One region of the Qipengyuania soli genome, then DNA from elsewhere that is predicted to be linked to it. Evidence: predicted binding sites of a transcription regulator. Region 1 holds the regulator's gene; each other region holds the start of a gene.

What was found. Region 1 encodes LexA, which represses DNA repair genes until DNA is damaged. Its sites were predicted from a motif close to GTTCCNCNCTTGTTCT; they were not measured.
Region 2: the regulator LexA is predicted to act here: its motif matches at 6,338-6,353, upstream of IRL76_RS07160 (ATP-dependent helicase).
Region 3: the regulator LexA is predicted to act here: its motif matches at 2,470-2,485, upstream of IRL76_RS04765 (putative DNA modification/repair radical SAM protein).
Region 4: the regulator LexA is predicted to act here: its motif matches at 4,264-4,279, upstream of uvrA (excinuclease ABC subunit UvrA).

Annotation. Positions count from the first base shown of each region.
Region 1 covers NZ_CP064654.1:1,185,040-1,192,649, forward strand. The annotation lists gene trpD (anthranilate phosphoribosyltransferase) at 1-932, shown strand, start outside; gene trpC (indole-3-glycerol phosphate synthase TrpC) at 929-1,714, shown strand; gene lexA (transcriptional repressor LexA) at 1,853-2,542, shown strand; gene IRL76_RS05995 (ComEC/Rec2 family competence protein) at 2,572-4,596, opposite strand; gene gltX (glutamate--tRNA ligase) at 4,862-6,322, shown strand; gene IRL76_RS06005 (citrate synthase) at 6,333-7,610, shown strand, end outside.
Region 2 covers NZ_CP064654.1:1,424,558-1,432,167, reverse strand. The annotation lists gene IRL76_RS07185 (FAD-binding oxidoreductase) at 1-208, opposite strand, end outside; gene IRL76_RS07180 (hypothetical protein) at 460-927, shown strand; gene IRL76_RS07175 (DEAD/DEAH box helicase) at 1,055-2,437, shown strand; gene IRL76_RS07170 (sterol desaturase family protein) at 2,507-3,328, shown strand; gene IRL76_RS07165 (O-methyltransferase) at 3,366-4,037, shown strand; gene IRL76_RS07160 (ATP-dependent helicase) at 4,021-6,330, opposite strand; gene IRL76_RS07155 (hypothetical protein) at 6,450-7,052, shown strand; gene rsmD (16S rRNA (guanine(966)-N(2))-methyltransferase RsmD) at 7,148-7,610, opposite strand, start outside.
Region 3 covers NZ_CP064654.1:948,627-956,236, forward strand. The annotation lists gene IRL76_RS04750 (Y-family DNA polymerase) at 1-1,554, shown strand, start outside; gene IRL76_RS04755 (hypothetical protein) at 1,557-1,898, opposite strand; gene IRL76_RS04760 (PilZ domain-containing protein) at 1,952-2,350, opposite strand; gene IRL76_RS04765 (putative DNA modification/repair radical SAM protein) at 2,488-3,732, shown strand; gene IRL76_RS04770 (UdgX family uracil-DNA binding protein) at 3,729-5,195, shown strand; gene IRL76_RS04775 (error-prone DNA polymerase) at 5,197-7,610, shown strand, end outside.
Region 4 covers NZ_CP064654.1:1,517,661-1,525,270, forward strand. The annotation lists gene IRL76_RS07555 (DUF6610 family protein) at 1-460, shown strand, start outside; gene IRL76_RS07560 (hypothetical protein) at 453-1,097, shown strand; gene uvrA (excinuclease ABC subunit UvrA) at 1,340-4,252, opposite strand; gene IRL76_RS07570 (M13 family metallopeptidase) at 4,536-6,611, shown strand; gene IRL76_RS07575 (GGDEF domain-containing protein) at 6,767-7,610, shown strand, end outside.

The DNA of each region.
Region 1 (7,610 bases):
GCTGGATCCTCGACGGCGATGCCAGCGACGAGGAGATTGCTCGCTTCCTCCTCGCCATGACCGAGCGCAGCGAGACCGCGGACGAGATTGCCGGTGCGGCGCGGGCCTTGCGCGCGCGTTACATTCCGGTGGCCGGGCCGGACAATGCGATCGACGTCTGCGGCACCGGCGGCGACGGGCACCACACGCTCAACGTCTCGACCGCAGTTGGCCTGGTGGTTGCGTCCTGCGGCGTACCCGTGGCGCGACATGGAAACCGGGCGATTTCCTCGCTTTCGGGTGTGGCCGACACGCTCGAAGTACTCGGGCTCGACATGGCGGCAGCAGGGCGGACCGCGGAAAAGACGCTGGCCGAACTCGGCATCTGCTTCCTCTTCGCACCCAATCACCATCCGGCGATGGTGCGCATCCAGCCTATTCGCAAGCAGTTGGGCCGTCGGACGATCTTCAACCTCATGGGGCCGCTGTCGAACCCGGTCGGGATCAAGCGTCAGCTGATCGGCATCGCGCGCCCGGGCTACGTCTCGATCTATGGCGATGCGACGGCGCGGCTCGGAACCGAGCGAACCTTCATCGTCTCGGGCGACGAGGGGCTCGATGAGCTGAGCCTCGCCGGCGGCAACGAGATGGCGGACGTCACCGGGCACGAATTTGCCATGAAGCGCGTCGATGCGACCATGGCGGGGTTGGATCACGCTCCGCTCGAGGCGATCCGTGGCGGGGATCCGGCACACAATGCGAAGGCACTGGCCGCGCTGCTCGACGGCGAACAAAGCGCCTATCGCGAGACGGTGAAGTTCAATTCCGCCGCCGCGCTGATGGTCGCCGGGCGTACTGACGACTGGGCCGAGGGTGCTGAGCTGGCGGCCGAAGCACTGGATTCGGGCGCTACGAAAAGACTCCTATCGCGCTGGATCGAGATGGCCCGATGAACAAACTGATCGAAATCTGCGCCACCAAGCGCGAGGAAGTCGCTGTGCGCAAGGCGATGCGTTCACTTGCCGACCTTGCGGCATTGGCCAGCGAGCAATCCGCACCTCGCGGTTTCAGGACATCACTTGAGAAGGCGCAGGCTGATGGCTTCGGCCTGATTGCAGAAGTGAAGAAAGCTTCGCCATCCAAGGGATTGATCCGGGAAGACTTTCATCCGGCTCAGCACGCCCGCGACTACGCCGCAGGGGGTGCCGCTTGCCTCTCCGTACTGACCGATGCGCCGTACTTCCAGGGGCACGAGGATTACTTGGTCGAGGCCCGGGCTGCTTGCGGCCTTCCGGTCCTGCGCAAGGATTTCATGGTCGACCCGTGGCAAGTTGCCGAAGCGCGCGCCATTGGCGCCGACGCGATCCTGATCATCGTGGCTGCGCTCGAAGATGCGGAGATGCGCGAGATCGAAGCTGCCGCGATCGAACTTGGCATGGACGTGCTTGTCGAGGTTCACGACGAATCCGAAATGGAGCGAGCGTCAGCGCTCGAATCGCGCCTTATCGGAGTCAATAATCGTGATCTGCGGACGTTCGTCACCGACCTCGCGACTACCGAAAGGCTGGCTCCCCTGGCGCCAGAGGGCACCTTGCTGGTAGGGGAAAGCGGTATCGCAACGCATGCCGATTGTGTCCGGCTCGCTAGTGCCGGGGTGCGCAGCTTCCTCGTCGGCGAGAGCCTGATGCGACAGGGCGACGTCGCATCTGCTACGCGCGCACTGCTTTGCGGCTAGCGGGACGTACCGCGAACACTTGTTCCACACCCGATAGCTCGAAAATGGCTGAATTGCTTGACTTGGCGATTCGAGTTGCCTAATTGTTCCACATTCGTTCACACGGTTGTGAACAGGCGACACGGGAGTTTCGCAGTCATGCTGACCGCCAAGCAGCACGAGTTGATCCGCTTCATCCAGCAGAAGCTGGAGGAGACGGGAATTTCGCCCAGCTTCGAAGAAATGAAGGAGGCGCTCGACCTCAAGAGCAAGTCTGGCGTCCACCGCCTGATCTCCGCGCTTGAAGAACGCGGGTTCATCCGGCGCCTGCCCAACCGGGCTCGTGCGCTGGAGGTCGTGAAGCTTCCGGAAGACGCAGTAACCAGCTCGTCACGCCCGCGGGCTGCAAATGACGCGGTGATCGCTGCTGCCGCACCTCGCGCTCCGGCCCCAGCTCCGGCCAACGACATCATTGACGTCCCGCTCCACGGCCGCATTGCCGCGGGCGCGCCGATCGAGGCCATCGAAGGTCAGTCGAGCATGCCTGTCCCGGCTGCACTGCTCGGTCCGGGTGAACACTATGCGCTCGAGGTGTCCGGTGACTCGATGATCGAGGCAGGGATTTTCGACGGTGACTTCGCCCTCGTCCGCCGCACGGACAGTGCTCGTGACGGAGAGATTGTCGTGGCCCTCGTCGACAACGAGGAGGCGACGCTCAAGTACCTGCGGCGTGAGGCGGGTCGTGTCCGCCTCGATCCGGCGAATGGGGCCTACGAGCCGCAGATTTACGAACCGCATCGGGTCAAGGTTCAGGGCAAACTCGCAGGCCTGCTACGACGCTACCATTGACCGGAGACGACACTGCGCTCGAAGGAAGCTCAGTGTCCGGCAAATGTCTTTGCGGGATTGCTTGCGGCGCGCTCTTCTTTCGGGAAAGGCGCGCCGTTCTTCTTCCAGGTTCGCTCGTGCGGTGACCACCAGCCATGCCCGCCTTCTGCTTGGGCGACCGTTTCGATCCGTTCGCCAGAAAGGTAGAGGGCAGTTCCACCCTCCCGATCGAGAAAGCGCCGATCGATCCGCACCCATCGCGGTTTGCACGAGCGCGGAAGGTATCTCGGCGCGATTACGATATCGACTTGTGCGCAGGCGGCCGCCAGCGCTCTTTCCTCGATCAGGTTACGGCTCCGGGCGATCAGCAATCGCCAATCGCGCCGCGATCGCTCGATCGTCACGATGCAGAAGTCATCGCTACATCTCGCTTTGTTCCAATCCGCCAGAGCATTGGGCTCGCTCCTTGTTGCGGCGATCTCCATGAGGTTGTCCCGCGCGTAGCCGCCCTTGCTTTCGCGCAGGACGATCAGCGTTTCTCCTGCTTCCACAATGCCAAGGTCCTGCCCGTCGCGCGTGACCAGCACGTCGGGCATCGGGGCGACCAGCATCCAAAGCGTTCCAACCATGACCGGGACCAACCCCCACAATCTCTTGTTCCCGTGCCACAGCGCCAGCCACAGCGCCCCGGCTACGAAGAGAAGCATGGCCGTCAGGGGAACCGGGGGCGAAAGCCGCACGGCCCCTGGCTGGTCGGCCACGAAATGCGCGATGGCAAGCAAGGCCTCGATCGACTTGCCGGCGAGCCACCAAACCGGTGCCCCGGCTCCAACCACATCGAGCATCAGGGCCAAAGCAACCAGCGGCATGGAAACGAAGGTCACCAAGGGAATTGCCAGCAAATTGGCAAATGCGCCGTACACCCCCGCACGGTGAAAGTGGAACAACACCACCGGCATCAGCGCCAGTTCGATGACCATTCCGGTCACGAACAGCATGACCAGGCGTCTGCCCCATTTGCGCAGCAGCCCCTCGTCACGGGGAGTCAGGAATTGCTTCACCGGATCGCAGTTGTGCAGCGCTACGATGGCGATCACGGCGGCGAAGCTCATCTGGAAGCTCGGCCCGACGAGAGATTCTGGCCACAGTAACAGGACTGCCAGCGCTGCCACTGCGACCATGCGCATGGACAAAGGCTCGCGCCCCAATGCCAATGCGATCAGTACCAGCACTGCCCCGATACAGCTGCGAACAGTCGGCACCTCCGCGCCTGTCAGCAACGTATATGCGATCCCCATTCCCGCACCGACAACCGCCGCCACCAATGGCAGACGGACGCGCAGGGCCAACCATGGCCACAGCGCAAGCAGCCGCAAGGTCAGGACATATGCAGCCGCGATGACTGCGCTGACATGCAATCCGCTGATCGAAAGCAAGTGCGTCAGGCCAGCATCGCGCATGGCCTCCTCGTCCGCTTCTGAGATGGCTCCGCGATCTCCGCTCGCAAGAGTAGCTGCAATAGATCCGGCCCCTCCGGAAAGCCGGGCCCGCACGAACTCGGAAAGGCCTCGCTGTATTCCAGCGAGGTTCGCACTTCCCTCCCCGGGGCTCTCAACCAGTTGCACATCGCCGGCCACCGCACCAGTCGCAGACAATCCGTCGAACCAGGCACGCCGGGCGAAATTGTAGGCCCCGGGAACGATTGGCGGGGCCGGCGGCATCAGGCGCGCGGCAAAGCGTATCCTTGCGCCCTCCCGGAAGGCCAAGGAGTCCCGCTCAAGGGGAAGGTTTATGCGATAGGCAAGCGCCCTGCCGGTCTCCGGATCACTCGCCGCGACCGTAAGGCGCACCCTTCCCTCGGCCGGTTGCTCATCGCGTTCGATTATCCGGGCGTCTATCCGCTCGAAGCGCGGTGAAGGAATGGGCTCGGCTCCGATCAACTCCGAGCGCAGCCAGACCACCGCGATGCCGGCTACAATCGCCACAGCAACGGCAACCGTGGCATAGAGCAGGTGAGCGCGCCCATCCCGGCTCCGCCACAATGCAATTGCAGCCGCGGAAAGGAGGGCCAGCATGCCCATGGCCGCCAACCATTGATAAGGCGAGGCGAGACCGAACCAAACCCCGATACCTGCTGCGAAACCAACGGTAATCCATGGCCCGCGATCGAACCTAGCCGACGCGAGCAACCCTTCCGCACCCTCCGCGAATCTGGACAAGAGCGCGCGCATGCGCCAAGGGCGCGGCACGACCCGACGGACGTGATCGTCCGCCTCCCCCATCGGTATCAAGGGCGTCCCCCGCGTCGCCATGTAAGTGTTTGAAAGGAAGCGAGAGACAATGGCAAGCGATAGTGTGAGCGGCGCCGGAAAGACTGCCGGACAGGTCGTCACCCGCTTTGCTCCCTCGCCCACCGGATATCTCCATATCGGCGGTGCGCGCACGGCGCTCTTCAACTGGCTCTATGCCCGCCATCATGGTGGCCGCGTGCTGCTGCGGATCGAGGACACCGACCGCAAGCGCAGCACGCAGGACGCGATCGACAAGATCATCGAGGGGCTCGATTGGCTCGGTCTCGATTTCGACGATGCGCCCATGTTCCAGTCTGATCGCGCGGAGCGTCATGCCGAGGTTGCCCACCAGCTTCTCGCTGCCGGCCATGCCTACAAGTGCTTCGCCACGCCCGAGGAACTGGAGGCAATGCGCGAGCAACAGCGCGCCGCCAAGCTGCCCTTGCGCTATGACCGCCGCTGGCGCGACCGCGATCCGTCGGAAGCGCCTGCGGGTGCGCCCTACGTTATCCGCCTGAAGGTGCCGACCGGAGGCGCGACCACAATCGACGATGCGGTCCAGGGCAGGATCACCGTCCAGAACAACGAGATCGACGACTACATCCTGCTGCGCTCGGACGGCACGCCGACCTATATGCTGGCAGTGGTGGTGGACGACCATGACATGGGCGTCACGCACATCATTCGCGGCGACGACCACATCAACAACGCGTTCCGCCAGCTGCCAATCATCCGCGCCATGAACGCCATCGAGGGCAACTGGCCGGATCCGGTCTACGCCCACGTGCCGCTGATCCACGGCCCCGATGGCGCGAAGATGTCGAAGCGTCACGGCGCAGTCGGTGTCGAGGCCTATCGCGACCAGGAAGGAGTCCTCCCCGAAGCGCTGTTCAACTACCTGCTGCGTCTCGGTTGGGGCCATGGCGACCGCGAGGAAATCACCAAGGAGGAAGCCGTCGAGCTTTTCGATCTCGACGGTGTCGGCAAGGGCCCGGCGCGCTTCGACATCAAGAAGCTGCAGAACCTCAACGGTCACTACATCCGCGAGGCCGATGATCGACGCCTGGCGCTGATCGTGGCCGAAAAGATCGGTCCGAAAGCGGATGCGGATTTGCTCACCAAGGCGATGCCCGTCCTGAAGCTACGTGCGAAGTCCACCAATGAACTTGCTGAAGGTGCTGCATTTCTCTTCGCAAAGCGGCCGCTGGCGATGACTGAGAAGGCGGCGGAACTTCTGGACGACAATGCACGGGAACTTCTTTCCGGCCTTTCAAAAATGCTGCACCTGCAAAATGACTGGACAATCGAGGGACTTGAAGCCACTACGAAATCGTATGCGGAGACGCTTGGATTGGGTCTCGGCAAGCTCGCGCAGCCCATGCGCGCAGCATTGACCGGTACGACAACGTCGCCCGGTATTTTCGATGTGCTGGTCCTGCTGGGAAGGGATGAGGCGCTCGCGCGGATCGACGCGCAGGCCCGCTCGGCAGAAGCAGCAAAGGAAGTTTGAGGAGAAACGCGTGGCCGACAAGCAGGCAACTCTCGATCTCGGTGGCACGACCCACCAATTCCCGGTTCTTGAAGGCAGCGTCGGACCCGATGTCATCGACATCCGCAAGCTGTACGGCGAGACCGGCGCATTCACTTACGATCCCGGCTACAAGTCGACCGCGAGCTGCGAGAGCGCGCTGACCTATATCGACGGTGAAGAGGGCGTCCTGCTCCACCGCGGCTATCCGATCGGCCAGCTGGCCGAGCATTCGAGCTTCATGGAAGTCAGCTACCTTCTGCTCAATGGCGAGTTGCCCTCGCAGAAGGAACTGGACGACTTCACCTGGACGATCAGCCGCCATACGATGCTGCACGAGCAGCTGGCGACGTTCTATCGCGGCTTCCGTCGCGATGCGCACCCGATGGCGGTGATGTGCGGCGTGGTTGGCGCCCTGTCGGCATTTTATCACGACAGCACCGACATCTCCGATCCGGAGCACCGCAAGATCAGCAGTCACCGCCTGATCGCCAAGATGCCGACGATCGCCGCGATGGCGTACAAGTACTCCATCGGTCAGCCGTTCCTCTATCCGAAGAACGATCTCAGCTACACCGGCAACTTCCTGCGCATGACCTTCGGCGTGCCGGCCGAGGAATACGAAATCCATCCCGCCATCGAGCGTGCAATGGATCGTATCTTCATCCTCCATGCCGACCACGAACAGAACGCGTCGACCTCCACCGTCCGCCTTGCCGGCTCGTCGGGCGCCAACCCCTTCGCCTGTATCGCCGCCGGCATCGCGTGCCTGTGGGGTCCGGCGCATGGCGGTGCCAACGAAGCAGCGCTGAACATGTTGCAGGAAATCGGCTCGCCCGATCGCATCCCGCACTACATCGAGCGCGCCAAGGACAAGAACGATCCGTTCCGCCTGATGGGCTTTGGCCACCGCGTCTACAAGAACTACGATCCGCGTGCGACTGTCATGCAGCAGACGCTGCGTGAAGTGTTCGAAGCGCTCAACGTCAATGACCCGGTTTTCGAAACCGCGCTGCGGCTCGAGGAGCTCGCGCTAAGCGACGACTACTTCAAGGAAAAGAAGCTTTTCCCGAACGTCGATTTCTACTCGGGCATCATCCTCAACGCGATCGGTTTCCCGACGACGATGTTCACCGTGCTCTTCGCCCTTGCCCGCACCGTGGGCTGGGTCGCGCAGTGGAACGAGATGATTTCCGATCCCGGCCAAGTCATCGGTCGCCCGCGCCAGCTCTACACTGGTCCGACGGAACGCGATTACGTGCCCATCGGC
Region 2 (7,610 bases), 240 kb from region 1:
GCACGATCGGCACGCCATGTTCGCCGCAAAGCCTGACAAAGGCCGAGACCTCTGCGGTCGAGGCAGGCGAGGCGAGGCCCAGTGCCCTGCCGGAATAGCGGCCGCGCCAATCGGTAAGCCAGGGGCTCACGAGTTCGGGATCGGTGGCAAAGCCGCGCGCGCCGAGCAGTTCGGTGGCGGCTGCGATGAATGCTTGGGGCTCGGACATTGCGGCCTCCTTGCCACACTTGTCGCACCATCCGCCAGCGTTTGACGAGAAAGCGGTTCCAATTAAGCCGTTATTCAAGCGAAACAGTTAGACAGGCCGCCAACCGCACTATCGACGCGGCCGAGGAGTAGTCCAGACCGCCTATGCCGCTGATGTCCGTCCTTCTTTCCGTGTTGCTGCCGTTCGGCGCTCCGGGATTGGAGCCTGTCGGGCAGGATGTGGTGCATCAGGTCGAAGAACGGGAAGGTGCCGTGAGGACCGGACCTATTTCCCGCCGTGCGCCGAACTGGATGAGCTTTTCGGGTAGCGTGCCGGTGCCGGTAGCCAACCAGGTCCGGATCGAGGGGCAGATGATCCTGCGTATCAGTCCGCAACCGGGAACCGTGCGTCCGGACATGCTTACCGAATTCCAGACACGCCAGAAGGCACAACTGCCGCGCCTCGTTGAACGGCCAATGGGCCAGTGCATCGCGACGAACAACATCGTCGGAGTTTCGGACCGCGGAAGCCGGCTGGTCATGTATATGCGCGATCGCAGCATGGTTTCGGCGCGACTGGAGAAATCGTGCAGCCCGCGCGATTTCTATCTCGGCTTTTACATGGAGCGCAACAGCGACGGGCAGCTTTGCGTCGATCGTGACAGGCTGATGAGCCGTGCGGGGGCGCAATGCCAGGTATCGCAGTTCAACCGACTGGTTCTTGTCCAGTCCGACGACTGACGGGCTGGCACCCGTCAGGCGCGCAAAACTTGACTTCCGGGTCCAAAACGGCAAAGGGCGCGGCCAGTCGGAACCGCGCGCGCGCGGATCGTCTTCGACCCAAGTTCCAAGGACACATTCGAACCGCATGACTTTCGCCGATCTCGGCCTTTCACCAGACTTGCTCAAAGCGGTCGAAGAAGCCGGCTACACCGAGCCGACCGCCATCCAGCGTGAGGCGATCCCGCCTGTCCTGATGATGAAGGACATCATCGGTATTGCGCAGACTGGCACGGGCAAGACCGCCAGTTTCGTGCTGCCGATGATCGACATCATGGCGCATGGTCGTCGCCGGGCGATGATGCCGCGCTCGCTGATCCTGGAACCGACCCGCGAACTCGCCGCGCAGGTGGCCGAAAACTTCGAAAAGTACGGCAAGAACCACGATCTCAAGATGGCGCTGCTGATCGGTGGCGTGCAGATGGGCGACCAGGTCAAGGCGCTGAACGAGGGCGTCGACGTCCTGATCGCGACCCCGGGCCGCCTGATGGACCTCTTCGAACGCGGCAAAATCCTGCTCAACGGCTGCGAGCTCCTGGTTATCGACGAAGCCGACCGCATGCTCGACATGGGCTTCATCCCGGACATCGAGTTCATTTGCGACAAGCTGCCCGAAACGCGCCAGACCATGCTCTTTTCGGCAACCATGCCGCCTCCGATCGAGAAGCTGGCCAAGAAGTTCCTCAACAATCCCAAGCGGATCGAGGTCAGCCGTGCTGCTTCGACCAACAAGGACATCACCGCGTTCAAAGTGCCGGTGAAGACCCGCCAGAAGCGCGAAACCTTGCGCTGGTTGCTTGACCACGACCATGTCGAGACGGCGATCATTTTCGCCAACCGCAAGACCACCGTGCGCGAACTCAACAAGAGCTTGCAGAGCCACGGTTATGCGAGTGCCGAAATCCATGGTGACATGGATCAGTCGAGCCGCCTCAAGGAACTGGCACGGTTCAAGGCGGGCGAGGTGAACATCCTCGTCGCGTCCGACGTTGCTGCACGCGGTCTCGACATCAAGGGCGTGAGCCACGTGTTCAACTTCGACACGCCGTGGCACCCGGACGATTACGTCCATCGCATCGGTCGCACGGGCCGCGCGGGTGCCAAGGGACGCGCCTTCACCTTCGTTGCGGAGGATGACGCGGAGGCGATCGCCAATGTCGAGAAGCTGACCGGTTCCGAAGTACCGGTATTCGGCAAGAAGGATGTCCGGGTCGAGCTCAAGGAGCCTTCACAGGACAATCGCGACGAAGCTGCCGACCAGGATGAACGCAAGGAAGAGCCGCGCGCCCATTCGGACAGGGGCGCTCGCAAGTCACGCGAGGAGCGCGCGCCGCGGTCGGTAAAGCCCAAGCGGGAAGACAAGCCAGAACGCCAGCCGCGCCGCGAGCGTCAATTCGACGACGAGCCGACGGCACCGGGTGAATGGAACGGCCCGATGCCCGGATTCCTCGACGTTTCCGCGCTTTCCTGAGCCAGATCGAACGGTTCGCCGGGCCGGGATTGAGCCTTTGTTTACCAAGCTTGGTGCATGGTTGCACCGATGGGGCTTTTTCTCGATCTTTTGCGCAATGTGCTGCTGATCCTTGCCGCTCATGGGGTGGTTTTCGGACTGCTCGCGTTTGCGACCAAGCGGAACGGCTTCATCAAGGCGGTTGGGGCGACACGGGAAGAATTCTCGAAGAACCTCGCGCTAGCTATCTTCAATTCTGTCCTGCTGGCTCCGTTTTTCGAGGCACCGAGCGGGGCACTGCATGCAACCATCGGGACAAATCCGACGCTCGCCAGCTTTTGGGAGGGGACTAATGAGGTTCTCGTCCTCGCTGCGGCCGCGGTTCTCATCGACTTCGCCGCCTACTGGCGTCACCGGCTCGAACATGAGCCTGGGCTCTGGCGTTTCCATGCGACACATCATTCAGACACTGCGATTCATTGGCTGACGGTTCATCGCAAGCACCCGGTCGGAAAGCTCCTGAGCGTACTGATCGATCTTCTGCCCGTGGTGGCACTGGGATTCCCGCTCTGGTCGATCGCTGCCGCACAGTTGCTGCGCACCTTCTGGGGGTATCTCGCCCATGCGGATGTGCCCTGGACCTTCGGGCGTTTCGGCAAGGTCATGATCTCGCCTGCGGCCCATCGCCTGCATCACATTCGTGACGAGCGACTGATGGGGACCAACTACTCCAACACCTTCGCCTTCCTCGACGTGATGTTCGGCACCTATGTCGACCCGACACCGCACGTGAATTGCGAGACGGGTATCGAAGAGGGACCGCGCAGTTTCTGGGGTGAACTCGCTCGCCCGTGGGAGGCGCGATATCGCGACAGCAAACCGAGCGAGCAGGTGGACGAAGCCGCCGCGTAAGCTGTCACTGCCGGATTGTCGCTGCTATGATCGGCCCATGGGGCTGTGGGCAAAAATCTGGCGTGGGGGCGGGAGGCGCAATCCGCGTTTTCGCGACGAACTCGGTAACCTCGTCCCGGCTGGCCGCCTGCTGAGGAATGGGCCGCGAGCTATCTCAACCGGCCTCGGACGAAAGCTTTTGGGCAGGCGTCCTCCGCGCCCGTGGATTTCGTACGATGCCGCGAATGCCATAGCGGAGCTTCTCGATCCTACACGTTCGCGCGTCTTCGAGTTCGGATCGGGGATGTCGACCGCATGGTATGCGGCGCGCGCAGCTTCGGTCGAGAGCGTCGAGAGCGATCCGCAGTGGTATGCGCAGGTTTCACGGCAACTGGCCGATTGCGACCGCGTCTCTGTGCGCCTTGCCAGCGAGAAGGCCCAATATGTCACCATGCCGGAAGGTGCGGCCTACGACCTCATCATGATCGATGGGGCTTGGCGTTGCGCATGTGCGAGGGAGGCTACCGAACATCTCGCGCCTGGCGGGGTCATCTACCTCGACAATGCCGACAAGCAGGGGGGAACCTCAGGGGATCTCGGAAAAGCGAGACGAATCCTCATCGAGTTCGCGGAAGAGCGGGGCATGTCCTGGACCGAAGTGACTGACTTCGCCCCGACGCAGTTCTTCGTCGAGCGAGGTCTGTGGATCGGGCCTAATCCGCCGGCTTGACGAAGCTGTCGATCACTCGCTTCTCGCCTGCCTTCTCGAAGTCGATGGTCAGCTTGTTGCCTTCCTGATCCGTGACCGTGCCGTACCCGAACTTATCGTGGAAGACGCGTGCACCGATGGCGATATCGGTGCGCGGCTTGGCGGCAAAACTCGCCGCGCTCTTGCCCGGCTCGGGAAGGCGTTTGGGAGTGGCGTCGTAACCGGTGCTCAGGGCGCGCTGCCAACCGGGGCCTCGCGCTGTCGAGCGGTCCGGGCGGCTGGTGGAAACATGTGCGAAAGGATCTTCGTTCTCGGTCCAGTTCGCCCGCCAAAGGGAAGCGCCGCCTGCCATCGTGGTCTCGCGATTGACCGTGTCCTGCGGAAGTTCCTCGATGAACCGGCTCGGGATGGAGCTGGTCCACTGCCCATAGATGCGGCGGTTTGCTGCGTGCAGGATCGTGCAGCGGCGTTTCGCGCGCGTTATCGCGACATAGGCGAGGCGCCGTTCCTCCTCGAGACTGGCGAGCCCGCCTTCATCGAGCGCGCGTTGGCTCGGGAAGACGCCTTCCTCCCAACCGGGCAGGAAGACATGGTCGAACTCCAGCCCCTTGGCGGCGTGCATGGTCATGATGGTGACCTTTTCGCCATCGTCACGCGCATCGTTGTCCATCACCAGGCTGACGTGTTCGAGGAAGTCGGTGAGCGACTCGTAATCTTCCATCGCCCGGGCGAGTTCGGACAGGTTTTCGAGCCGGCCTGCGCTTTCGGCACTGCGATCCTTCTGCAGCATCTCCTCGTAACCGCTCTCGGTCACGACCATGCGAAGAAGTTCGGATGGGGTGACCTTGGTCGATTGGTCTCGCCAGTGCGCGAATTGACCGAGCAGTCCGACCAGAGTGTTGCGCGCGCGGGGAGGCAGTTCGTCGCTGTCGGCAAGATCCAGGCTGGCAGCGGCGAGCGGCGCCTGGATCCGGCGCGCATGGCGGCGCATGGTTTCGAGCGCCTTGGCCCCTAGGCCACGCTTGGGCTGGTTGTGGATACGCTCGAATGCAAGGTCGTCCGCCGGTTGCTCGATCATACGCAAATAGGCGAGGGCATCGCGGATTTCGGCGCGCTCGTAGAAACGGAAACCGCCCACGATGCGGTAGTTGAGCCCGATCTGGATAAATCGGTCCTCGAACTCGCGCGTCTGGTATTGGGCGCGCACGAGGATCGCGATCTGGTCGAGCGGGGCACCCTCCGCCTCCAGTCGCTCGATTTCCTCTCCCACACGGCGGGCTTCCTCTGGTCCGTCCCACACGCCGATGACGCGGACCTTCTCACCTGCCGGCAGTTCGGTCCACAGCGTCTTGCCGAGCCGTTCGCTATTGGCGTTGATGAGACCCGAAGCCGCCGCAAGGATTTGCGGGGTGGAACGATAATTCTGTTCGAGCTTGATTACCGCGGCTCCAGGAAAATCCTTTTCGAACCGGAGGATATTGGCGACTTCTGCGCCGCGCCATGAATATATGGACTGATCGTCGTCACCGACCACGCAGATGTTCTTCCGGCTCTGCGCGAGCAGGCGCAGCCACAAATACTGGACCTGGTTGGTGTCCTGGTATTCGTCGACGAGGATGTACTTGAAGCGCTGCTGGTACTGCTCGAGCACGTCATGGTGGGTGCGGAAGATATTGAGCATGTGGAGCAGGAGGTCGCCGAAATCGCAGGCGTTCAGTTCCTTCAGCCGGTCCTGGTACAGCTTGTAGAATTGTGCGCCGCGACCATTGGCATAGGCCTCGTTCTCGATCGCATCGAGGTCACCGGGGTTGAGACCACGGTTCTTCCACCTGTCGATCAGCCCCGCCAGCTGCCTGGCAGGCCAGCGCTTCTCGTCGAGGTCGTTCTGCTGGATGAGCTGCTTGAGGAGACGCAACTGGTCGTCGGTGTCGATGATCGTGTAGTTGCTCTGCAACCCGACAAGTTCGGCGTGGCGGCGGAGCATGCGGGCGCCGATCGAATGGAAAGTGCCGAGCCAGGGCATGCCTTCAACCGCATCGCCGATGTGGCGTGCGACGCGTTCGCGCATCTCGCGTGCCGCCTTGTTGGTGAAGGTGACGCAGAGAATCTCGCTTGGCCACGCCCGTCGCATTGCGATGAGATGTGCAAGCCTTGCGGTAAGGGCCGCGGTCTTGCCCGTGCCCGCACCGGCCAGCATCAGCACCGGCCCTTCCGTGGTCAGAACCGCCTCTCGCTGGGGCTCGTTCAGAACGGCCGCATAGGCGGGAATCCGCTGGTCCTGGCCAGTTTCCAAAGGGGCGGGGAAGTCCGACATGATCACCGGAACAGCTAGTGAACGCGGGCCCACAGCGCAAGGGCGCAGCGCGCAGGTCCCCGGAACCCTTGACCCCGCTCCGGCGTAGTGGAGGCAATGACAATTCTGGAGAGCTTACAATGAAGAAGCTGTTTTTCGCTGGCGCCGCCGCGCTCGCCTTTACCGCCATACCTGCCGCAGCGCAGGACGTGGCCGTCGATGCCGAGGGCAATGTCTACGTCCTGACCGAGGTCCAGCAGAGCGATTACGACGGCTGGCCCGTTGAACGCCAGACCGCTTATCTCGGCTGGCCCTATGGCGTGCAGGAATATTACTGGACGCTCACCCCGACACAGCTCGATGGCTGGTGGGTGCTGACCGATCCGCAGCGCGTCAGCGTCTATGAAATGACGCCCGACCAGCGCGAGATCGCCTGGACCCAGATTGCGGCGCAGATGAACAAGAGCACCACCGCCGCGGTCGCCACCACGGCCGCAGCTTCGGCCAGCACGATGCAGCCGCGCTTTGTCAGCAATGCCGTCGTTCAGACCACCCCTGCGGCAGACACTGCTGCAACCGGCGACGACCTGCCGGTCTGTACGCCGAAGCAGCAGGACAACTGCATCAACTCCTGGGAAAAGAACAAGACCGGTAACCGTCCGCTGAATTACTGGCCGGGCCGCCCGGCGAGCGAGATCAGCGCCGAGCGCGGTACGCTGCCGGTAAACGAACCGACCGATTAACCCGGTTACGTCCAGCGCGCGAAATTCCTTTGCGGAGTTGTGCGCTGCGCTTGGAGGGGGCGGGGCCGCCGCGGCGGTCTCGCCCTTTTCGATTCTCAGGTGTCGAGGCGAAGAATTGTCAGCTTGGCCTTGCCGACCTTGCGCTCCGCTTCGATGCGCAGCGACTTCAGCGAAACCTCTTCGTTCGATCTCGTTTCGAGAGCGATCCAGGTCGTCGCATCGATCCAGCCCAGCCGCAGCATTCGGTCGAGCGCGACAATTCCTGCTCCCGTTTCGTAGGGCGGATCGAGCAAGATCAGCTCGTGGGCCTTTTTCGCCGGGCCGAGCGATAGGACGGAGCCCTGTTGCACGGTCGCACGCTGGCGCGCGCCGAGTGCATCGATATTGGCACGAATGGCCTTGATGGCGGAAGCATCCTGCTCGACGAAAAGGCAGGATGCAGCGCCACGCGACAAAGCCTCCAGTCCGAGTGCGCCCGAACCGGCAAACAGGTCGAGTACGTGCAGGTCCTCGAAACTTCCAAGCCTGCTCGCCAGCATGTTGAAAAGGGTTTCGCGG
Region 3 (7,610 bases), 240 kb from region 1:
AGGATACTCTCGATCTGGCTTCCTGCACTGGCGATGGATCGCTGGCGGCAGGGCGGTGGGAAAGAGCGTCGCGAGTTCGACAGGCAGCCGCTCGTCCTGATCGCCGACACTGCGCACGGACCTCGCATCGAAGCTGCCAACCGTCCCGGGTCGGAAGCGGGAGCACGACCCGGAATGATGCTGGCAGACGCACGTACGCTGTGCCCGCAGCTCATTACCGCGCCTTCCGATCCAGCGGGTGATCTTGCCTTTCTCGAGAGCCTTGCCGTCTGGGCGCAGCGATGGGGGCCGTGGTCGGCGCTCGATGCGCCCGACGGGCTGCTGGTCGATGTAACCTCGGTCCCGCACCTCTTCGGCGGCGAGACGAGATTGGTCGAGGATGTCCATAATGCCTTCGCCCGCCGCGAACTGGCAGTGCGCACCGCCATCGCGCCCACTGCAGGCGCGGCTTGGGCACTGGCGCACTACGGGCCGCCGGGCACGATCGTGGAGGGACGTGAAGGTATCGCGCGTGCCCTGTCCGACCTGCCCGTCGCGGCACTGAGGCTCGACAAGGATGTCGTCACCGTGCTGCGCCGTCTCGGCCTCAAGCGACTGGGAGAGGTTTCGACCATCGGCCGCGATGCGATCCAGCGGCGCTTCCGCAACCGCAAGTCGCCTGCGGCCAATCCGCTGATCCGGCTCGACCAGCTGCTTGGCCTTGTGCCCGAGCCGCTGTTGCCCGTGGTGCCGGTGCAGATGCCGCTGGTTCAGCGCCGGCTGATGGAGCCGATCCGCCACCGGCAATTGCTCGACACGGTGGTGTCAGATCTTGCCGCCGACATGGCACGCGAGCTGGAGGGCAGGGGGTTGGGCGCGCGTCGCCTCGAACTCGGCCTGTGGCGTGTCGATGGCGAGGTGGTCGTACGCCGCCTCGAAATGGCCGCAGCGACACGCGATCCGGCGCATATCGTGCGACTGTTCGCGGCCAGGCTCGACGATGTCGACGCTGGCTTCGGGATCGAGATGCTGCGCCTGCGTGCCAGCTGGGCCGAACCGCTCGCGCTGGAGCAGGGCGATATCGAGGCTGCGGCGGAAAGCCACGGGACTTCGCTTTCCGCGTGCATCGACCGGCTGACTGTCCGCCTCGGCCCGCGCGCGGTCAGCCGGCCGGTGCCCTTTGCCAGCCACTTGCCCGAACGGGCGCAGCGCTGGCAGCCGCCGCTCGACCCGGAACCGGCTTCGCAAGGCTTACTCGCTTTTCACGAGAGGCCACTGAAAATGCTTGAGAAACCGGAAATGATCGCGGTGCTCTATGCTACCCCGGACGGCTACCCCCAACGCTTTCGCTGGCGCGGCTCCGTGCACGAGGTGGTGCGGGTGGAGGGACCGGAACGGATTGCCCCCGAATGGTGGCGCGAGCGTGGCAGCGCGCGCCTGCGCGATTACTACCGGATCGAGGATGACCATGGGCGCCGTTACTGGATCTACCGCCAAGGGATCATCGGTGACGGGAGGGGTAGCGACCGCAACGGCGGGCTGCCCGACTGGTATCTGCAGGGACTCTGCGCCTAAACTCAGGCGGGCTGCTCGGGAGCGGGTTCTTCCGCAGGCTCGTCAGCAGCCTCTTCCGGCAGGACAGGCTGCTCCTCACCGTGCTCGATCACCGACTTCTCCGGGAAAAGGGCGCTGGTCTTGCAGATTTCATCGCCACGCAAAATCGTTGCGGCCACGCGGGACTGTTCCATCGCCTCGGGCGTATTGTTGAACGGCGGAACGACCGTCTGCGCTGGCGTGCAGGTCCGCGGGGCCGGATGGGCATCATGCGTCGCCTCCGCGTGTTGGTCTGCAGGCTCCTGTGCCGCGAAAGCGGGTACGGCGAGCATCGCGAGGGCAGAAAAGGCAAGAATGGCGCGCATCGGTTCCTCCAAACGGCCCCATGCCCCCGATCGCCTTGCCCGCGACTGAACGCCTATTCCGAGCGGAGGAACTCGCTTCGGCGCGACCGTTTCTGGCCGAGCGGGATATTCCCGAAATTGGCCACCGGCCCGCTGGGCGCCTCGACCGTCTGGCTGGCATGTTCCACTACCGCCATCGGGATCGGGCGTTCGAAGATCAGGCCGCAGCTGTTGTCGTTGACCCAGACGACCTTGCAGAAATGCTCCTGGTCCGCCCACTCGAGCAGGCCGGAAACGCCTTCCACCGGTGGGTTGGGCGTGTCGAGGCGGGCACCTGCCTCGGAAAGGTCACTGAGGCGGCCGATGCGGTCGCCACCGAGCATCTTGAGCCGGGCAGGGCAATCGACAGCATATCTTCGGCTCGCGCGGCGTTCCGGCTGCGCGACAGCCGCATTCCTCCGAAATAGCGCCACCCATGTCCTCCTGTTGTCGGGCGAGGATAACGCCTTGGGTGGTTAAATGCGCTCTCACGGGCTTGGTGAGCGCAATTTAACCATGACGATTGCCTTTTGTTATTGGCGAAGGATTGTTGGGAACATATATAGAACATATGTCCTCGCAATCGGTCCTCCAGAAGCTCGAAATCCTTGCGGATGCGGCGAAATACGATGCCTCCTGCGCCTCGTCCGGCACGGCCAAGCGCAACTCAATGGGCGGCAAGGGCATCGGCTCGACCGAGGGGATGGGCATCTGCCACGCCTATGCGCCCGACGGCCGTTGCATCAGCCTGCTCAAGATACTGCTGACCAACCACTGCGTGTTCGACTGCCACTACTGCGTCAATCGCAAGAGCTCGAACGTGGCCCGCGCGCGGTTCACGCCGCAGGAGGTGGTCGACCTCACGCTCGCGTTCTACCGGCGCAACTACATCGAGGGGCTGTTCCTGTCGTCGGGCATCGTGAAAAGCTCGAACCACACGATGGAGCAGCTGGTAGAAGTCGCACGCATCCTGCGGGAAGAACACGATTTTCGCGGCTACATTCACCTCAAGACCATTCCCGAGGCGGATCCGGAGATCGTCCACCAGGCGGGGCTCTACGCCGACCGTATCTCGATCAATGTCGAACTGCCGACCGACAGCGGCCTGACCCGCCTCGCGCCCGACAAGAGCGCAGCGCAGATCGAAGGCGCGATGGGCAAGGTGAAGGCCGATCTCGTCGAGGCGAAGGATGCGAGGAAGCGCTTCAAGCACGCCCCGCGCTTTGCGCCTGCGGGCCAGTCGACGCAGATGATCGTCGGCGCCGATGCCGCGACCGACAGCGACATCGTGGGCAAGGCGAGCCGGCTCTACGACAGCTTCAAGCTGCGCCGCGTGTACTACAGCGCCCTCTCGCCGATCCCCGATGCGAGCGCGGTGCTGCCGCTGAAGCGCCCGCCGCTGATCCGTGAACACCGGCTCTACCAGTCGGATTGGCTGATGCGCTTCTACGGCTACAAGCCGGCCGAGGTGATGCAGGCGACCGAGGCGGACGGGAACCTGCCGCTCGACATCGACCCCAAGCTCGCGTGGGCGCTCAAGTTCCGCGAGCAGTTTCCGGTCGACGTGAACTGCGCGAGCAAGGAGCAGCTACTGCGCGTGCCGGGCCTCGGCGTGAAGGCGGTGGGCAAGATCCTCGCCAGTCGCCGCCACCGCACCCTGCGCTTGGACGATGTGGCGCGACTGACGCTGTCGATCACCAAGGTGCGGCCGTTCATCTGCACCGTCGACTGGCGGCCCGTGTTGCTGACCGACCGCGCCGATCTGCGCAGCCTGCTCGCGCCGAAGACCGAGCAGTTGGAGCTGTTTGTCGCATGACTGTTAAACAGGCTCTTGGCCTCCAGCACGTCCGGCTCGGCACCTATTACGTCGTCAACCTGCCCGATGCCGACGATTTCGACTTCTGGCGCGAGCGCGCCCGTGCGCTTGTCCAGTGCGAGGTGCCGCCCGACCGTATTGCCTGGGTCGAACCGGGCGGCAGCGGCGACCTCTTCTCGCATGGCGAGCGCCGCATGCCGGTCCCACCCGCTGATGCGCGTCCCGTCCGCGCCAATCGCCGCTTCGTGCAACTGGCGCGCAATGCAGCGCTTCATTCGGACACCGAACGCTTTGCGCTGCTCTACCGCTTGTTGTGGCGGCTGCAGGCCAATCCCCGGATCATGGAGGACAAGGCCGATCTCGATGTCCGGCGGATCGAGGAACTCGACAAGAACGTCCGCCGCGACAGTCACAAGATGCACGCCTTCGTCCGCTTCCGGCTTGTGGAGAGCGACCCTGATGCGCTCGGGGAGGAAGCGGGCGAGCACTACGTCGCCTGGTTCGAGCCCGAGCACCACATCCTGCGCGCCAATGCAGGCTTCTTCATGCGGCGCTTTTCGAACATGCGCTGGTCGATCCTGACCCCGCGCGGCAGCTTGCACTGGGATGGGAGCATCATGTCCGAAGGGCCGCCCGCACAGCGCAGCGATGCGCCTGGCGGCGATCCGATGGAGGACCTCTGGCGCAAGTACTATGCGTCGATCTTCAACCCCGCGCGACTGAAAGTCGGCGCGATGCTGAAGGAGATGCCGAAGAAATACTGGAAGAACATGCCCGAGGCTTCGCTCATCCCGGACCTCATCGCGGGCGCGCAGAACCGCGAGGCGGCGATGGTCGAGAAGGGCGCGCTTGAATTCGAGGAACGGCCCGACACGCTGGAGGGGATCGACCGCGCCATCCACGCCTGCCGCAAGTGCCCCATCGGCGCGCTCGACAACAATGCGGTGATGGGCGAGGGGCCGCGCGATGCGGCGCTCATGATCGTTGGCGAGCAGCCGGGCGACAACGAGGATTTGCAGGGTCGCCCCTTTGTGGGGCCGGCAGGGCAATTGCTCGACGTTCACCTCGAAAAGGCAGGGATCGACCGGCGCACGGCCTACCTCACCAATGCGGTGAAGCATTTCAAATACGTCCAGCGCGGCAAGCGGCGCCTGCACCAGAACCCGGGCGCGAAGGAAATCGACACCTGCCGCTGGTGGATCGAGGGCGAGCGCGCGATCGTGCAGCCGAAACTGGTGCTCGCCATGGGTGCCAGCGCGGCGCGCAGCGTGCTGGGCAGGACGGTGAGTATCTCGAAAGTGCGCGGCAAGCCGATCCCGCTGGAGGACGGCAGCGAGCTGTGGGTCACTGTGCACCCGTCCTACCTCCTGCGCCTCGAAGGCCCCGCGCGCGAGGAACAGGCGCGGCTGTTCGATGCCGACCTTGCGGCGGTCAAGGTGCGGCTCGGGGAAGTGAGGGGGTGAGATGCCCGAGAACGACCTCCAGATCCCCAAGCGGACGATCGAACTCGACCCCGAGCTGATCGACGCACCGCCGCGCGCACCCTTCGTCGAACTCGGTATCGCCTCCTGCTTCAGCTTCCTGCGCGGGGCGAGCGATGCGGTCGACCTGGTGCTGCAGGCCCGCGCGTTGGGGTACGATGCCATCGGGATTGCCGATGCCAATACCATGGCCGGTATCGTGCGTGTGCATACTGAAGCAAAAACGCTGAAATTGAAGCCGCTTATCGGCTGCAGGATAGAAACCGTCGAAGGTCTGGCCTTCCTCGCCTATCCAATCGACCGTGAAGCCTATGGACGGTTGTGCCGGCTCATCAGTGCAGGACGGATGCAGACGCTTGACGGCGAATGGCAGGAGAAGGGCGCCTGCGACATCTCGCTCACCATGCTGGCCGGCCATGCCGAGGGGGTGCAACTGGTCCTGCTCCCGCCACGTGACCTAGCCCGCGAGTTCACGATTTCGGTCGAAAGCAATGTGGTGCCGTTTCCGGAAGGTCCGTCATTCCCGCGCAGGCGGGAATCCAGCGAAGCACAACGCAAGCCCACCCTGGATCCCCGCCTGCGCGGGGATGACAAGGTAAGGAAGTCATTTCCCGATCTTCTTCCCCACCTCGTCGACCAGCTACCAACTCTACGCCATATTGCCGCCAGCTATCTCCATACCGGCGATGATGTCGCGCGGATCGAGCAGCTCGACGCGCTGGCAAGGGCGAATGGTCTCGCCATCCTTGCGACCAACGACGTGCATTACGCGACACCCGACCGGCGGCCGTTGCAGGACGTGATGACGGCGATCCGGCACAAGACCACCGTCGCTGCCGCCGGGCACCTGCTCCATGGCAATGCCGAGCGTTACCTGAAGCCGCCCGAGACGATGGTGCGCCTGTTCGAGCGCTGGCCCCACGCCATTGCCGCCGCACGCCAAGTGGCCGATGCCTGCAACTTCAGCCTCGACGAACTGCGCTACGAGTATCCGGAAGAGATCTACCCCGACGGCCAGTCACCGCAGCAATTCCTCGAGAGCGAGACGTGGAAGGGCGCGCAATGGCGCTATCCCAGCGGTGTGCCCGACACGGTGCGCGCCACGCTGGAGCGCGAACTGGCGCTGATCGGCAAGCTGGAGCTGGCGCGCTATTTCCTCACCATCAAGGACATCGTCGACTACGCGCGCGGGGTCGATCCGCCGATCCTTTGCCAGGGGCGCGGCAGTGCGGCGAACTCGGCGGTGTGCTATTGCCTCGGCATCACATCAGTCGACCCGGCCAAGCACGCGCTGCTGTTCGACCGTTTCATCTCGGAGGAACGCAAGGAGCCGCCCGACATCGACGTCGATTTCGAGCACGAGCGGCGCGAGGAGGTGATCCAGTACATCTACGGCAAGTATGGCCGCCATCGCGCCGGTCTGTGCGCCACGGTGATCCATTACCGCCCGCGCATGGCCATCCGCGAGGTCGGCAAGGCGATGGGCCTGACCGAGGATGTCACCGCTGCCCTGTCCAGGACCGTCTGGGGCGGATGGGGCCGCGAGATCAGCGAGCGGCACGCTGCCGAAACAGGGATGGACGTCACCGACCCGCACTTGCGGCGTGTTCTCAAGCTGACCGAGCAAATGATTGGCATGCCGCGTCATTTGTCGCAGCATGTCGGTGGTTTCATCCTCACCGAAGGTGCGCTGACCGAGACCGTGCCGATCGGCAACGGCGCCATGCCCGAGCGTAGTTTCATCGAGTGGGACAAGGACGATATCGAGGCGCTGGGCATCCTCAAGGTCGATGTGCTGGCACTGGGCATGCTGACCTGCATCCGCAAGTGCCTCGACCTGCTCGACGATCATCACAACCGCCCCCTGAGCCTTGCAACCGTCCCGCGCGAGGACCCCGAGACCTATGCCATGCTGCGCAAGGGGGACTCGCTCGGCGTGTTCCAGGTCGAGAGCCGGGCGCAGATGAACATGCTGCCACGGCTGCGCCCGCGCGAATTCTACGATCTCGTCATCCAGGTTGCCATCGTCCGTCCCGGCCCGATCCAGGGCGACATGGTCCACCCATATCTCAAGCGTCGCCGCGGGGCGGAACAGGTCGTCATTCCCGCACCATCTCCCGAACACGGTCCGCCCGACGAGCTTTCCAGCATCCTCGAGCGCACGCTTGGCGTCCCGATCTTCCAGGAGCAGGCGATGAAGATCGCGCTCGACGCGGCCAAGTTCTCATCGCTCGAGGCGAACCGGTTGCGCAAGGCGATGGCCACCTTCCGCAGCCGCGGCATGGTCGACGAATTGCAGGACATGATGGTAGAGCGCATGGTCCACCGCGGTTACGACCGCGAGTTCGCGCAGCGCTGCTTCAACCAGATCCGCGGTTTCGGCGAATACGGTTTTCC
Region 4 (7,610 bases), 330 kb from region 1:
GGAAAAGCGGCCTGCCCTTACAGTCGCTCGAGACGTCCTCGACGCGACTCACCTCGATGAGATATTGCGAGAAGCCGAAGTGTTGGGACGCTATTGCGAGACGGTGATCGTGGTTCCCAAGGACCCAGCACTGATGGATGAGCCTCGATTATCTGTTCCCTACATGTTCCGTTTAGGGTATAGTGTTCCCACACGTTATGGGGGCACCGAAATCCCAACGACTTTTTTTAGAGGGCCAGTTCATCTGCTAGGTGGTCGGCCGGATGTCCAACGGGAATTAGCGCGTCAAATGGATGTCCAAAGCATTGATGGAAACCGCCTAACATTGGATGCGAAATTTGGTGACTATTTTGACGGCCAGCGATTTCGACCCCATCCAGAGGGCGGGTATCGTCGCTGCGTAACAGATTCAATTCGCAACGTTAAAGCTTTGTGGGAAACGGATACCGATCATGACTGAAGCCGAAACACCGGATGGCACTGCGTATGAGAAGCGGCCTGAATTCCTGATCGCGATGTACAATCAGCTCATGAGTGACATCAATCGACATATCGTTGTCGTATGGCAAATGGCGGGTGTGGTCGCAGCAGCGGTCGCGGCGATCGCTATCTCCGAAGAGAACGGCTTCCCACTCGCTCTGGCAATCTTACTGTTCTATGGCGTCTGCCTTTGGGCGATAGATCACATTCATGACAGTAATTTTTGGTATAACCGAAATCTGGTTATGATCACCAATATAGAAAGAATATTTCTCACTAAAGACGATCTAAAATTGATTCATCCTTACTTCGCGAGCCATAGGAAGAAGGGTTCATTTTTGGAACACTTATCTATCCAGCGAAACTACATTAAACTCTCCGCAATCCTTGCGTTTTTCTACTTTGCATTTTTAAAGATTATTCCGACCTTAAGCTTTTCCGCGTGTCTCGATTTGATCAAAGTCCTGCCCGTAATTGGGCTGGCAGTCATTATTTGGCGAGATCAAGAAAGGAAGAAATTCTACGACGAGAAGTACCAAGAGTACTTGAATATTTCGCCGGGTCTTACGATCGACCACTCGATCGATTTTGGTTCAACCCACGGCAAGAAGTCCTAACGGGACCTATCGTCCTCTGGGATAAAAGCCGCTTGCGTTCTTGGCGGGCAAAGGGATGCCACGTGCATTGAGGTGCCTTTCAAATGTCGCCTCATACATTGGAGCGATTCCATCCCAGTTGCTTGAATAGCATACCGAGCAAAGAGAAAGCTCAAACTCGCGGATCCATTTCCCGTCATATCGGTGACGTCCCATCTGAAATGAACATCCGCACAGATCGCATTCGATATATATTTTGTCGCTCATTCCGCCGCCTCGCTAACCCGCTCCAGCATCGGCGCGAGGTACTGGCCCGTAAAGCTCCGCGGCTCGCGGGCCACGTCCTCCGGCGTTCCTTCCGCCACGATCTCCCCGCCGCGCACCCCGCCTTCCGGCCCGAGGTCGAGGATCCAGTCGGCGGTCTTGATGACGTCGAGGTTGTGTTCGATCACCACCACCGAATTGCCCTGGTCGACCAGCCGCTGGAGCACTTCGAGGAGCTTGCGGACATCCTCGAAATGGAGGCCCGTGGTCGGCTCGTCGAGGATGTAGAGCGTCTGCCCGGTGCTGCGGCGGCTGAGCTCCTTGGCGAGCTTCACCCGCTGCGCCTCCCCGCCGGAGAGCGTCGTCGCCTGCTGGCCGACCTTGACGTAGCCGAGGCCGACCTCGTTCAGCATGTGCATCTTGTCGCGGATCGGGGGGACGGCCTTGAAGAACTCCTCCGCATCCTCGATCGTCATGTCGAGCACGTCGGCGATGGAGTGGCCCTTGAACTTCACCTCCAGCGTTTCGCGGTTGTAGCGCTTGCCGTGGCATTCCTCGCAGGTCACGTAGACGTCGGGCAGGAAGTGCATCTCGATCTTGATCAGCCCGTCGCCCTGGCACGCCTCGCAGCGGCCGCCCTTGACGTTGAAGCTGAAGCGCCCGGGCTTGTAGCCGCGCGCCTGGCTTTCGGGGAGGCCTGCGAACCAGTCGCGGATCTGGGTGAAGGCGCCGGTGTAGGTCGCCGGGTTGGAGCGCGGGGTGCGGCCGATGGGCGACTGGTCGATCTCGATCACCTTGTCGCAATATTCGAGGCCGGTGACCTTGTCGTGCGCGCCCGCGACCACGCGTGCCCCGTTCAGCTGGCGCGCGGCGGAGGCGTAGAGCGTGTCGATGGTGAAGGACGACTTGCCGCTGCCCGACACGCCGGTGATGCAGGTGAAGGTACCGAGCGGGATCGAGGCGGTGACGTCGTTGAGGTTGTTCGCCCGCGCGCCATGGACGGTGAGCTTGTGGCCGTTGCCCTTGCGGCGCTTGGCCGGCACCTCGATCTCGCGCGTGCCGTTGAGATAGGCGGCGGTGAGCGATTTCTTCGACTTGAGCACCTGTTTCAGCGTGCCTTCGGCGACCACCTCGCCCCCGTGGACGCCCGCGCCCGGGCCGAGGTCGACCACATGGTCGGCGGCGCGGATGGCATCCTCGTCATGCTCGACCACGATGACCGTGTTGCCGAGATCGCGCAGGCGCTTCAGCGTCTCGAGCAGCCGGTCGTTGTCGCGCTGGTGGAGGCCGATGCTGGGCTCGTCGAGGACGTAGAGCACGCCCGAAAGCCCGCTGCCGATCTGCGAGGCGAGACGGATACGCTGGCTCTCGCCCCCTGACAGCGTGCCGCTGGTGCGGTCGAGGTTGAGGTAGTCGAGCCCGACATTGTCGAGGAAGCCCAGCCGCTCGTTGATCTCCTTGAGGATGGCCCTGGCAATCTGCTGCTGCGTGTCGGTCAGCTGCTCGGGCAGCGCGAGGAAATAGGCCTTGGCATCCGACACGCTCATCTTGGTCGGCGTGGCGATGTCGGTGCCCGCGATCTTCACCGCCAGCGCCTTCTCGTTGAGGCGCTTCCCGTGGCAGGTCTCGCACGGCTGCGCAGTCTGGAACTTGGCCAGCTCCTCGCGCATCCACGCGCTCTCGGTCTGCAGCATGCGGCGGTTGAGGTTGCCGATGACGCCCTCGAACGGCTTGCGCACGGTGTATTCCTTGCGCCCGTCCTTGAAGGTCAGCGGGATGGCCCTGCCCTTCGTGCCGAACAGGATGATGTCGCGGATCTCGGCGTCGAAATCCTCCCACGGCGTGTCGAGGCTGAACTCGTATTCCTTCGCAAGAGATGCGAGAACCTGCATGTAATAGGGGCTCGGCGGGTTCGACTTGGCCCAGGGCACGACGGCGCCCTTCTTGAGGCTAAGCGCCTCGTTGGGCACGACCAGCTGCGGGTCGAACAGCTGCTTCTCGCCGATGCCGTCGCAGGTCGGGCAGGCCCCCTGCGGCGCGTTGAACGAGAACAGCCGCGGCTCGACCTCCTCGATGGTGAAGCCGGACACCGGGCAGGCGAACTTCTCGGAGAAGACGATGCGGTTGGCGGGGAGGCCCGCGCCCTTCATCGCCCCGCCCTGCTCTTCCGCCTCACGCCCCGGCACCACGCCATCGGCGAGGTCGACATAGGCGAGCCCTTCAGCGAGCTTCAGCGCCTGTTCGAACGAGTCCGCCAGCCGCGTCTCGATGCCCTCCTTCACCGCGATACGGTCGACCACCACCTCGATGTCGTGCTTGAACTTCTTGTCGAGCGCGGGTGCTTCTTCGATCGCATACATCTCACCGTCGATGCGCACGCGGGTGAAGCCGGCTTTCTGCCACTCGGCCAGTTCCTTGCGGTATTCACCCTTGCGCCCGCGCACCACCGGCGCGAGCAGGTATAGACGCGTCCCTTGGGGCAGCGCCATGACCCGGTCGACCATGTTCGAGACGGTCTGCGCCTCGATCGGCAGGCCGGTTGCGGGCGAATACGGCACCCCTACCCGCGCCCAGAGCAGGCGCATGTAGTCGTAGATCTCGGTGACCGTGGCCACGGTCGAGCGCGGATTGCGGCTGGTGGTCTTCTGCTCGATGGAGATGGCAGGGGAGAGCCCGTCGATATGCTCGACATCGGGCTTCTGCATCATCTCCAGGAACTGGCGCGCATAGGCGCTCAGGCTCTCGACATAGCGTCGCTGACCTTCGGCATAAATCGTGTCGAAGGCGAGGCTCGACTTGCCCGAGCCGCTAAGGCCGGTGATCACGATCAGCGCATCGCGCGGCAGGTCGATGTCGATGCCCTTGAGGTTGTGCTCGCGCGCGCCGCGGACGGAGATTGTGGTGAGTGCCATGAAGTAGGTTTGTTCCTGAATTGTTCGCGTTGGTCAAGGCGCCGCAAGGCTTGTGCACCAAACGGTGCCCGTCGCGCCTCCGTCCCGACGAATACGAGCCCCCGCCATGTGGGGTCTGGGGGCCGCCTTGCAAGCCCGCGTGTGGAGGAGACTCACCGCCAAGTCGCTGGGCGGACGTGATCCGACATCCGCCGACAATTCCCTGTCGTTCGCCGACCAACGAATGCCGCGCTCGAGGTAGCGGTGATAGCCGTGGACCACTGTATTGTCAGGGGACCATTCCATGTATCGCAATCGCATTCTCGCTCGCGCGAAGGCCACTTCGGCGCTCGCGCTCGGCCTCGCATTCGCCCTTCCCGCCGTTTCCGTACACGCCGAGCCGAGTGCCATGGCGGATGGCGCCTCGGCCGACGTAATTGTCGTCACTGGCCAGGCCAAGATCGGCGAATACGGCCTCGATCTCACCACCCGCGACCTCAACGCCGACCCGGGTGACGACTTCGAGCGTTACGCCAGCGGCGCGTGGATCGACCGCACCGAAATCCCGGGCGATCGTCCTTCGGTCGGATCGTTCTACAACCTGCGCGAGGACGTAACGAGCCAGGTTAACGGGCTCATCACCGAGGCGCCCGCCGGCACACAGCACGGCGCGCTCTACAAGACCTTCATGGACGAAAAGGCGATCGAGAAGGCCGGGATCGCCCCGCTCAAGCGTGACCTCGCCAAGGTCGACGCGATCGCCGACAAGGTCGAATTCGCCCGCTTCATGGGTTCGACCTACGAGAAGTTCGGCGGCACGCTGTTTGGCAGCGGTCCCTATGCCGATCCCGACGACCCGACGATGAACACGCTGTGGCTCGGTTCTGCCGGACTCGGGCTTCCCGAGAAGGACTATTACTTCAACGCCAAGTTCGCGAGCCAGCGTGGCGCCTATCTCGACTATCTCGAGCGGACCTTCCGCGCCATCGGCGTTGCCGAGCCGCGCGCTGCGGCAAGCAAGGTGATAACCTTCGAAACCTATCTTGCCGAGCTCAACTGGGACAACGAGAAGACCCGCGACATCGACAAGATCAACAATCCGATGTCGACTGCCGAGCTCGCCGCCTATGCCCCCGGTGTCGACTGGGGTGCCTTTTTCGAGGGGAACAATATCCCTGAACAAAAGCGCATCATCGTCACCGACAACACTGCGGTGAAGGCCATCGCCGCGCTGTATGAAAAGACCGACCTCGACACGCTGAAGCTGTGGCAGAAGGCGCGGATTTCGGACCAGGCGTCGCCCTATCTCAACAAGAAGATGGTCGACAGCAAGTTCGCCTTCACCAGCACGTTGTCGGGCGTCAGCGAGCAGCGTGCGCGCTGGAAGCGGGCGGTCGACCTGATCGACGGCCAGCTCGGCGAACTGGTCGGCGAGGCCTATGTCGCGGAATACTTCCCCAAGATCGCCAAGACTCGCATGGACGAGCTGGTCGGCAATCTGAAGCTCGCAATGGCCGACCGCATCCGCGGCAACGAATGGATGAGCAGCGATACCAAGGCAGCCGCCATCGAGAAGCTCCAGAAGATGGACGTGATGGTCGGCTATCCCAAGGAGTTCCGCGATTACTCGCAGCTGCCGATCAACTCCACCAGCCTTTACGACAACATGGTCGCGGCGACGAAGTTCAACGCCGACTATGCCATGAGCGACCTCGGGAAGCCGGTCGATCGCAGCAAGTGGGGCATGAACCCGCAGACCGTAAATGCCTACAATGGCGGGCTCGAGAACAAGATGGTCTTCCCCGCCGGCATCCTCCAGCCGCCGTTCTTCGACGCTTATGCCGACCCTGCGGTCAACTATGGCGCGATCGGCGTGGTGATCGGCCACGAGATCAGCCACGGCTTCGACGACCAGGGCCGCAAGATCGACGCCAACGGCGCGGTACGCGACTGGTGGACCGCCGAGGACAACGAGCGTTTCAAGGTCGAGGCCAAGAAGTTCGGCGACCAGTACGCCAAGTTCGAAGTCGTCCCCGGCGCCTTCATCAATCCCGACCTGACCATGGGCGAGAACATTGCCGACCTTGCCGGCGTGCTGGTGGCACTCGATGCCTATCACAAGTCGCTGAACGGGCAGGAAGCCCCGGTGATCGACGGGCTGACCGGCGACCAGCGCTTCTTCCTCGCCTATGCCCAGGTATGGCGGGCCAAGGCGCGCGAGGATGCACTGCGCAACCAGGTCACAACCGATCCGCACAGCCCGGCGCGCTATCGCACCATCGCCCCGCTGCGCAATGTCGATGCCTGGTACGAAGCCTTCGGCATCACTCCCGACGACGACATGTATATCGCGCCCGAGGATCGCGCGCGCATTTGGTAAGCAGCCGGATTCGGTAGGCCAGCTCTACTCGGTAAGCATTACAGGCGGGGCAAACCGCCTGTAATGCGCCGTTTCAGCTTTGCCGCGCTGCCCAAATATTAACATTTTCGCGCTATTCACCCGAGCTTGAACAGGAGCATCGGAAGAGACGCGAATTGTCGACCGCCGAACTGCGTGAGAATGAGCCGGACACCGCCCGCGACGCGCTGGAAGTGCGACGCGAGGCGGTGCTCGACATGCTCGCGCGCGAAAGGCACGCGCTGACCGCCAGCCTGCTCGGCGTCACAATGTTGCTGGTCACCGTCGCGACCATGCCGCCTTCGATCCTGCTTTCGCTGTTCATGCTCGCGCGCATTGCTTCCTTCGTGTTTACCCGCTGGGCAGCAACACGGCTGGAAAAGCTGATCGAGCAGCGCAAGCCGCTGGGACATGCGGAACACGTACTGTTCGCCGCCATGGTGACGACCGGCGCGACCCTTGCTCTGATGCTGTGGCCCGCGCCCCTGGGCGCTACGGTCGCATCAGCCGTCACCCTTCAGGTGGTCGTCCTGGTGGTGGTGACCCTGATCTCCGTTACGCTGGCCGCTTTCCCGGCACCGCGTGACGGAATGCTGGGATCGTTCTGGCTGGTTGCGACAGGTATCATCCTCGCTCACCCCGAACGCTACGACCAGCTGTTCATTTTCGTCGCGACGGCTTTTGTGCTGGGCGTCAGGGTTTATGCCGCCAACGCCGGTCGCCATATCGAGGCCGCAGCGAGGACCACGGTCGAGAACCGCAAGCTGACCGAAGAGCTTGAAGAAGCGCTCGCCCATGCCGAATTCCTCAACTGGCGCGATCCCCTGACGGGGTTGTTCAACCGCCGTCGCCTCTTCGAAGAGCGTTCACCCGAGAGCCACGCGGCCAACCGGCACCTGCTTACGATCGACCTCGACCGGTTCAAGGCAATCAACGACCGGTTCGGCCATGCGGCAGGCGACCACGTCCTGATCGCAGCTT